One region of the Acidaminococcus sp. AM05-11 genome, then DNA from elsewhere that is predicted to be linked to it. Evidence: riboswitches for the same ligand, from Rfam matches in the RefSeq annotation. Region 1 holds a riboswitch; the other holds the start of a gene.
The links. A riboswitch is a leader RNA that binds a small molecule or an ion and turns the genes downstream of it on or off. The one in region 1 is predicted to bind S-adenosylmethionine.

Region 1 (4,387 bases):
CGAAGGCAAATATACGGCTGTGAAGATGCATTTTGGCGAATTGGGCAACCTGGCCACCATCCGGCCCCAGTATGTCAAGGCGGTTACGGACCTAATCAAGGAATGGGGCGGCAAACCCTTCCTGACAGACTGCAACACCCTGTATCCGGGCAGCCGGAAAAACGCCCTGGACCATCTGGAATGTGCCGCCTTAAACGGCTACAATCCTACCACCACGGGCTGCCAGGTCATCATCGGGGACGGCCTGCGGGGCACCGATGAAGTGGAAGTTCCCGTACCCAATGGGGAATACATCAAAAAGGCCAAAATTGGCCGGGCCATTATGGATGCGGACATTGTGGTCAGCCTGGCCCACTTCAAGGGTCATGAATCTACCGGCTTTGGCGGCGCCATCAAGAATATCGGCATGGGCTGCGGCAGCCGGGCCGGGAAAATGGAACAGCATTCCTCCGGTACTCCCAAGGTGGACCCGGAGCTGTGCCGGGGCTGCCGGCACTGTGCCAGCGAATGCGGTTCTGACGCCATTGAGTACATTGACAACAAAGCGTTTATTCACGAAGACCTGTGCGTAGGCTGCGGCCGCTGCATTGGGGCTTGCAGCTTTGACGCCATCCAAACGGTACAGTGGGATGCCAACGAGCTGCTGGATCGGAAAATGGCTGAGTACACCCTGGCTGTGCTCCACGGCCGGCCCAGCTTCTTCATCAACTTTGTTATGGACATTTCCCCCAACTGCGACTGCCACGGGGAAAATGACGCACCCATTCTGCCCAACATCGGCATTTTTGCTTCCACCGATCCCATTGCCGTGGATCAGGCCTGCGCCGATGCCTGCCAGAAGATGCCGCCCCTGCCCAACAGCCAGCTGTCCGACCACCTGGCCGAAAAGGGCTGGGAGGAGCACCACGACCATTTCCTGGACAGCAACCCCCTGGTGGACTGGGAAACCACGCTGGAACATGGCGTGAAGATAGGCCTGGGCACCCGGGAATACGAACTGGTCCGGATGTAACTGTTTCCTTTTACGGTACATAAGAAAAGTTGAGTGTCAGATTGGAGAGGGTGCCCTTTAGGGGGCCCTCTCCTTTGTGTTATAATGGAACCATTCTAGAACGTACGGAGGAGCTTATGTCTGATTATGTAATTTCTCCGGTGTACCCTTCTGACACCCGCACCAATGCCCAAGTGAATGCACTGCTGGAGCAGGAAGGAATCCGCCGGGATGCCAATTTGGATTATACCTGTGTCATGTTTGACCAGGATTACCACGCCGTAGCCACCGGCAGCTGCTTTGGAAATACCCTGCGCTGCATGGCGGTGGATCACCACCATCAGGGGGAAGGCCTGATGAACGAAATCGTTTCCCATCTGGTCCAGCGCCAGTTTGAACAGGGCCATACCCACCTGTTCCTGTACACCAAATGTTCGTCCGCCAAGTTCTTCGGGGACCTGGGCTTTTACGAAATTGCCCGGGTGGAAGACCAGGTGGTATTTATGGAAAATAAGCACGATGGCTTTGCCCACTACCTGGACCAGCTGGCCCAAAGCAAGGTGGAAGCACCCCGGGTGGCAGCCGTGGTGATGAACGCCAACCCCTTTACCCTGGGACACCAGTACCTGGTGGAAAAGGCCGCCCAGGAAAATGACCTGGTGCACTTGTTCATGGTCAGCGAGGACGCCAGCTTCTTTCCCTATACGGTGCGCAAGCGCCTGATTATGGAAGGCACGGCCCATTTGAAGAATATCCGCTACCACGACAGCGGTCCCTACATCATCAGCCAGAACACCTTCCCCAGCTACTTCCAAAAGGATGAGGAAGCGGTAATCCTGAGCCACGCCAACCTGGACCTGGCCATTTTCACGAAAATTGCTGCCCGCATGGGCATTACCGCCCGCTACGTAGGGGAGGAACCCACCAGCCTGGTGACCGGGCTCTACAACCAGGTCATGGCCAAACGGCTGCCGGAAGCGGGGATTGGCTGCGTCATTGTGCCCCGGAAAACCCAAAACGGCATTGTGGTCAGTGCTTCTACCGTGCGCCGGGATATCCAGCAGGGCAACTGGGACGAAGTGAAGGCCCTGGTGCCGGAGACTACCTGGAACTACCTGCGCAGTGAGGAAGGCCAGCCGGTGGTGGACAAAATCCGGGCCGGCAAGAATGTGGTCCATTACTAAAAGGCAGCCCCGGCCTTTCTCCGGGAAGGCTGGGTTGACTATTGCTTTTTTTGATACAGTTGTATATAATGTTTTATTGCAAACTACATATTGCTCATCAAGAGTGGCGGAGGGAATGGCCCAATGAACCCACAGCAACCATGGCGTAAGCCAACGGTGCTAAATCCTACAATGCGGTTTTTCGATTGTGAGATGAGAGCCTATATACTCTCTCTCAATGGGGAGTATTTTTTTTACTCAAGGAGGAACTATGAAAAAGTTTTTTACATCTGAATCTGTAACGGAAGGCCATCCTGATAAGATTGCCGACCAGATTTCCGACGCAGTCCTGGATGCCATCATCGCCCAGGACCCCAATGCCCGGGTTGCTTGTGAAACCCTGGTAGCCACTGGCCAAATCCATGTGGTAGGGGAAATTTCCACCAGCTGCTATGTGGATATTGCCAAAATTGCCCGGCAGACCGTAATGGACATCGGCTATGACCGTGCCAAATACGGCTTTGACGGAGCTACCTGCGGGGTGCTGCTGTCCATCGACGAACAGTCCCCGGATATTGCCATGGGCGTGGATGAATCCGACGAAGCCAAGGGCGGCAACCAGGACGACGATGAAAAAATCGGCGCCGGCGATCAGGGCATGATGTTCGGCTATGCCACGGACGAAACTCCGGAATATATGCCCCTGCCCATTTCCCTGGCCCATAAGCTGGCTTACCGGCTGGCCCAGGTCCGGAAACAGGGAATCCTGGATTATCTGCGGCCGGATGGCAAGACCCAGGTTACCGTGGAATATGATGACGACAAGCCGGTCCGGGTGGATACCATCGTAGTTTCTGCCCAGCACAGCGAAAAGGTTTCCATGGAACAGCTGCGCAAGGACATTTTGGAATACGTTATCAAACCGGTGGTTCCGGCAGAATTGCTGGACGAAAAGACCATTTACCACATCAACCCCACCGGCCGTTTTGTGATCGGCGGTCCCCAGGGGGACTCCGGCCTGACGGGACGGAAAATCATCGTGGATACCTACGGCGGCATGGCTCGTCATGGGGGCGGCGCCTTCTCCGGCAAGGATCCCACAAAGGTGGACCGGAGTGCTGCCTACGCAGCCCGCTACGTGGCCAAGAACGTGGTGGCTGCCGGTTTGGCCAAGAAATGTGAAATCCAGCTGGCCTATGCCATCGGCGTAGCCCGCCCGGTTTCCATCGCGGTCAACACCTTTGGCACCAATGCCATTCCGGAAGAAGAAATCGTGGAACTGATCAGAAAGAACTTCTCCCTGACCCCGGCCGGCATCATCAAGAGCCTGGATTTGAGAAGACCCATCTACCGCCAGACCGCAGCCTATGGCCACTTTGGCCGGACGGATGTGGACCTGCCTTGGGAACATCTGGACAAGGTAGATGTTTTGAAAAAGGCTCTGCATTAAAATGAAGTATGCAAAGGTTGCCATTAATTTGCCGGTAAAGAATATGTTCCGGCAGTTCACCTACCGGGTGCCGGAAAGCATGGACTTTCTGGACGAAGGCTGGCGGGTAGTGGTGCCTTTTGGCTCACAAATGCTGGAAGGCTTTATTGTGGAGGAGGACCGGGAGCCGGACCTTTCCCTGGACCTGAAGGCCATTGCCGATGTGTTGGGCACGGCGCCCTGGTTTGATCAGGAGATGCTGGCCACGGCCCATTGGCTGTCCCAGTACTATCTCTGTACCTTGGCGGAAGCCCTGCGCCTGTTTATTCCAGGCAAGAGCAGTGTGGCCGTCACCGGCCGTTACCAGCCGGAACCGGATTTTGCCGGAGAATTGACCAAACCGGAGCAGGAGTTCTACGATTATCTGCTGCTTCGGGGCGGCCGGTCCCGGAAGGAAATCTGCCGCCTGGACGGAGGGGAAAATGCCCTGAAGGGACTGATCACCAAAGGGGCAGTGAGCCTGTCCTTCGCAACCAAATACAAGCTGCGGGAAAAGACCGAACGTACCCTGCAAAGCACTGCCGCAGGGCGCCAGGCCCTAAAGGACGGCCTGATCCGGGGTAAAAGCCGGCAGGCCGCCCTTTCCCTATTACCGGAAAAGACCGTGCTGACCAGCCACGAACTGCAAGCCAAGGGCATCTCCAACGATGTAATCCACGCTCTGGTGCTTTTGGGCTATCTGGAGGAAGGGCAGCGCCGGGTGCTGCGGGACAGCTACGAGCATCTGGAGGCACCCCGGGAAAA
Region 2 (4,387 bases), on a different contig from region 1:
CTTCGCAGCGGTTAGCTGCACAGGCCTTGTCCGCTTCTTCCGGGGTCAGGGCGTCGGTGGCAACCTTCACGTTCTTGCCGTCTGCGCGCAGGGACATGGCTTTGGCAATGGCCTGCTGCTGATGACCGGGGGCCCAGGCTACGTAAATATCCCATTTGGATTCCTGGTTGAACTTGCCTTCCCGCTGGAGGCTGAGGATGATCCGGTCGATGCCCATGGCAAAGCCCGTGGCCGGTGCCGGAGCCCCGAAGTTCTCCATCATCTTGTCGTAGCGGCCGCCGCCGCAGATATTGAAACCGATATGGGGCGCATAAGCCTCAAACACCATGCCGGTATAGTAATCAAAGTCACGAATCAGGGACAGGTCAAAGGACAGGTAGTCCCCTACGCCGTAGGCGGAAGCCAGTTGGTAGATGGCTTTCAGGTTCCGCAGGGCTTCCTTGCTCTTTTCATTGGAAACCTGGCGTTCCAGCTGGTCCAAAAGGTCCACGCCGCCCTGGAGGTAGAGCAGCTCCCGGAACAGTTCCTTCACGGGCTTGCGGATGTAGGAATCCGCAGCTTCCTTCAGGCCCACGGCGTTGTGGCTCAGCACCATGTGCTTGACAAATTCGGCCCGGGTGCCGGTAAGCTCCGCTTCTTCCATGAGCCCTGCCAAAAAGCCGCTGTGGCCGACGCTCAGGAGAAAATCCGTCAGGCCGGCGGCCCTCAGGCTGCTGACGGCCAGGGCCAGGACTTCGGCGTCCGCCGTGGGAGCCGCTGCCCCGATGAGCTCGATGCCTGCCTGGCTGAATTCGCATTGGCGGCCGGCCTGGGTCTGTTCGTGGCGGAACACGTTGGCAATGTAGAACAGCCGTTTGATGCCCTTGTCAGCCTTGAGCCGGGTGGCTACCATCCGGGCCAGCGGGGTGGTCATTTCCGTGCGCAGGATCATGGTGCGGCTTTCCCGGTCCATGAACTTCATGCTTTCTTCCGTAATGCCGGCGCCGCTTAGGGCAAAGGTGTCTGCGTATTCAAAGGTGGGGGTAATGGCTTCGTCATAGCCCCAGGACAGAAAATTGTCTGCAATCTGGTCCTCCATTTTCCGCTTCAGCCGGGCTTCTCCCGGCAGGATATCTTTGGTTCCATAGGGAATTCTCAAAATGTTGGTACTCATGCGTTTTCTTCTCCTTTGGTAATACGGGGAATGACGGTTTGGTAGCCGCCTGCCCCATAGTTTAAACAGCGATTAACCCGGGAAACGGTGGTGCTGCTGGCGCCCGTATCCTTGACAATCTTGGCATAATTTTCGCCGCGATGAAGACGCACCGCCACTTCCAGCCGCTGGCCCAGGGCCTTGAGCTCGTTGGGGGTGCAGATGTCTTCCAGGAAGGCCAGGCACATTTCCTTGTTCTCCAGGGTGAGGAACGCGTCAGCCAGCTGCAGAAGTTCTTTTTTGTTGTAACCTGCTTGAATAATCATGTTGGTACCCCTTTCTAGGTGTTTCCAGGTTTGGTTTATGAAATGGACCGAATGCCGATCTCGCTTTACCTCTTTACTGATTTAGTACTTTACTCCGATGAAGTAATAAAGTCAAGTATTTTTTCTAGTTTTTACCAAACTTTGACATTTTTCCACTTTGGAGGCTTTTTTTGCCAAAACACATTGACAAACTGTACATAACAGAGTATCATTTATCCACACGGATTCATCAAGAGTAACGGAGGGACTGGCCCGATGATGTTACGGCAACCATCACTTTGTGAACGGTGCTAAGTCCATCAGGTGCAGCCTGAAAGATGAAGATGATTAAGCCAAACGCATTCCTCTTCATATTGAGTGAAGAGGTTTTTTTATTGTATGGAGGTGGACATATTTTATGATAGAGCTGCAGCACATTGACAAGATCTATCACACGAGCTCCGGGGACCTGCACGCCCTGAAAGATATCAACTTGTCTATTAATGAAGGTGAAATTTTCGGCATCATCGGTTTGTCCGGGGCCGGCAAAAGCACCCTGGTCCGCTGCATCAACCGGCTGGAGAAACCCACCAGCGGCAAGGTGATTGTGGACGGCCAGGACATTACGGCCATGAGCCCGGTGGAACTGCGGAAAGCCCGGCAGAACATCGGCATGATTTTCCAGCATTTTAACCTGCTGAGCAGCCGGACCGTTTACGGCAACATTGCCTTCCCCCTGGAAATCCAAGGGCTGGACAAGGCTGCCATCAAAAAGAAGGTGGATCCCCTGCTGGAACTGGTGGGCCTCACCGACCGGGCGGACCATTATCCGTCCCAGCTGTCCGGCGGCCAGAAGCAGCGGGTAGGCATTGCCCGGGCCCTGTCTTCCGACCCTACGGTGCTGCTGTGCGATGAAGCCACCTCCGCCCTGGACCCCCAAACCACGGAATCCATTCTGGACCTGCTCCGGAACATCAACAAGCGGCTGCACATTACCATCGTGATGATTACCCACCAGATGAATGTGGTGAAGGAAATCTGCGACCGGGTTGCCGTTATTGAAAACGGGGAAATCATTGAAGAAGGCACCATGTTCGACCTGTTCACCAATCCCCAGAAGGCCACCACCAAGGAATTTGTGGCCAGCATCCAGCACAACGACCTGCCGGATTTCGTAAAACAGATGAACATCCAAAAGGTCTACCAGCCGGGAAACAAGGCGCTGGTCAGCTTGTCCTTTATTGGGGAAAGCGCCGGAGAACCGGTGATTTCCGTGCTGATCAAGCAGTTTGATATTGACGTGAACATCCTCACCGCCAACATTGAAAGCCTCCAGAACACCCCCTACGGGACGCTGCTGGTAGAGCTGGAAGGCGACGAGGTGCATATGAAGGAGGCCCTGGATTATCTCCAGGCCAAGCAGCAATTGAAGGTGGAGGTGATTGGCTATGTCTCCTAATATGATGAATCTGCTAATCAAGGCTCTGGGGGAAACCTGCTACATGGTGGTGGTTTCCGCCGCTCTGGCTACGTTGTTTGGGATTCCTTTGGGGGTTATCCTGACGGTGACCGGCAAGGGCCATATTATGGAAAACAAAGTGGTGAACCGGATTTTGGGCGCCATTGTCAACGCCACCCGTTCCACGCCTTTTATCATTTTGATGGTTGCCATTATTCCCCTGACCCGTATTATTGTCGGGTCTTCTATCGGGACCACCGCAGCCATTGTGCCCCTGACCATTTCCTGCACTCCGTTTATTTCCCGGATTATTGAGTCCTCCCTTTTGGAAGTGGACCACGGGGTTATTGAAGCAGCCCTGTCTGTAGGGGCCTCTCCCCTGCAAATCATCTGGAAGGTGCTGCTGCCGGAAGCCATGCACTCCATCGTGCTGGGGATTACCCTGGCCATCATCAGCCTGATCGGCAGCTCGGCTATGGCCGGCGCCCTGGGCGGCGGCGGTCTGGGGGACCTGGCCATCCGCTACGGGTATCAGCGGTTCCAGGCCGACACCATGCTGGCCACGGTTATCGTGCTGATTGCCCTGGTGCAGTTGGTGCAGTCCTGCGGCAACCGGTTCTCCAGCAAGCTGAACAAGAATAAAATTAAATAAGGATTGTAAGTAGGGATTTTTGGTGCACCAGCTGCGGCTGGTGCATTTTTTTGTGTTCCCCCTGCTCCCTTTTGGCAGCGATAAATCCCAGGAATTTTCTTGCAATTCTATGCTATAATAAAAATACACCTTATTCACATTTGAGGAGGCGAGACTTATGAAGAAATTCTTTTTGGTGCTGATGCTGCTGTGCTCGTTTGCAGTGCCGGGCTTTGCCAATTCCTTTGACCAGCAGCCCCAGCGCTTTGTCTGCGTGGATACGTCCCAAAAGGGCAGACGGTATGTGGACCTGGATTCGGTACAGGTGGTCCAGTACGCTCCCCCGGCCTACCAGCTTTCGGTGGTCACCTACACTTTGGACTATGTAAACCACAGCGGCTTCCAATACACCCAGCTGTACACCTACAATTACAAGGACCAGACCATGAAGCTGACCTTCAAGGCTGCCCTGCCCTGCGATGAGGAAGGCAAACTGTTAAACCAGGCCCCTGGCAAGGTGGACGGCACGGCCCTGGACATTCTGCCCTACAGTCAGGGCTACTACGTGGGAAACCTGATTTTCCACAAAGCCTACAATATGTATTTCAGCAAGAATTTCCCCGGAGCGTAAGGCCGGGACAAAGCGTTTTGCCAAATCTCTTGGTAAAACGCTTTTTTTCATGCTATACTAGGTTTTGACCATAATGAAAGGAGCGCAAACCCTTGGCGCTATTCCATAGAAAACGGCCTACCCGGCCCCAGCCCGTTGCTTTTGGGCAGGCCCGGCGGAAGCCTCCCAAGAAAAATCATTCCACCCTGTATTTTCTGCTGCTGACGGCCCTGGTGATTCTGGGGGTCAT

Region 2: another riboswitch for S-adenosylmethionine. It lies ahead of DW089_RS05495 (methionine ABC transporter ATP-binding protein); the one in region 1 lies ahead of metK (methionine adenosyltransferase).

The regions. Positions count from the first base shown of each region.
Region 1 covers NZ_QRMX01000003.1:92,690-97,076, forward strand. Annotated here, with positions in the region: gene DW089_RS02710 (DUF362 domain-containing protein) at 1-1,012, shown strand, start outside; gene citC ([citrate (pro-3S)-lyase] ligase) at 1,129-2,175, shown strand; SAM riboswitch class I at 2,267-2,374, shown strand; gene metK (methionine adenosyltransferase) at 2,426-3,604, shown strand; gene priA (primosomal protein N') at 3,606-4,387, shown strand, end outside.
Region 2 covers NZ_QRMX01000007.1:11,310-15,696, forward strand. Annotated here, with positions in the region: gene hisZ (ATP phosphoribosyltransferase regulatory subunit) at 1-1,153, opposite strand, end outside; gene DW089_RS05490 (YerC/YecD family TrpR-related protein) at 1,150-1,458, opposite strand; SAM riboswitch class I at 1,682-1,782, shown strand; gene DW089_RS05495 (methionine ABC transporter ATP-binding protein) at 1,856-2,896, shown strand; gene DW089_RS05500 (methionine ABC transporter permease) at 2,886-3,548, shown strand; gene DW089_RS05505 (hypothetical protein) at 3,706-4,158, shown strand; gene DW089_RS05510 (hypothetical protein) at 4,251-4,387, shown strand, end outside.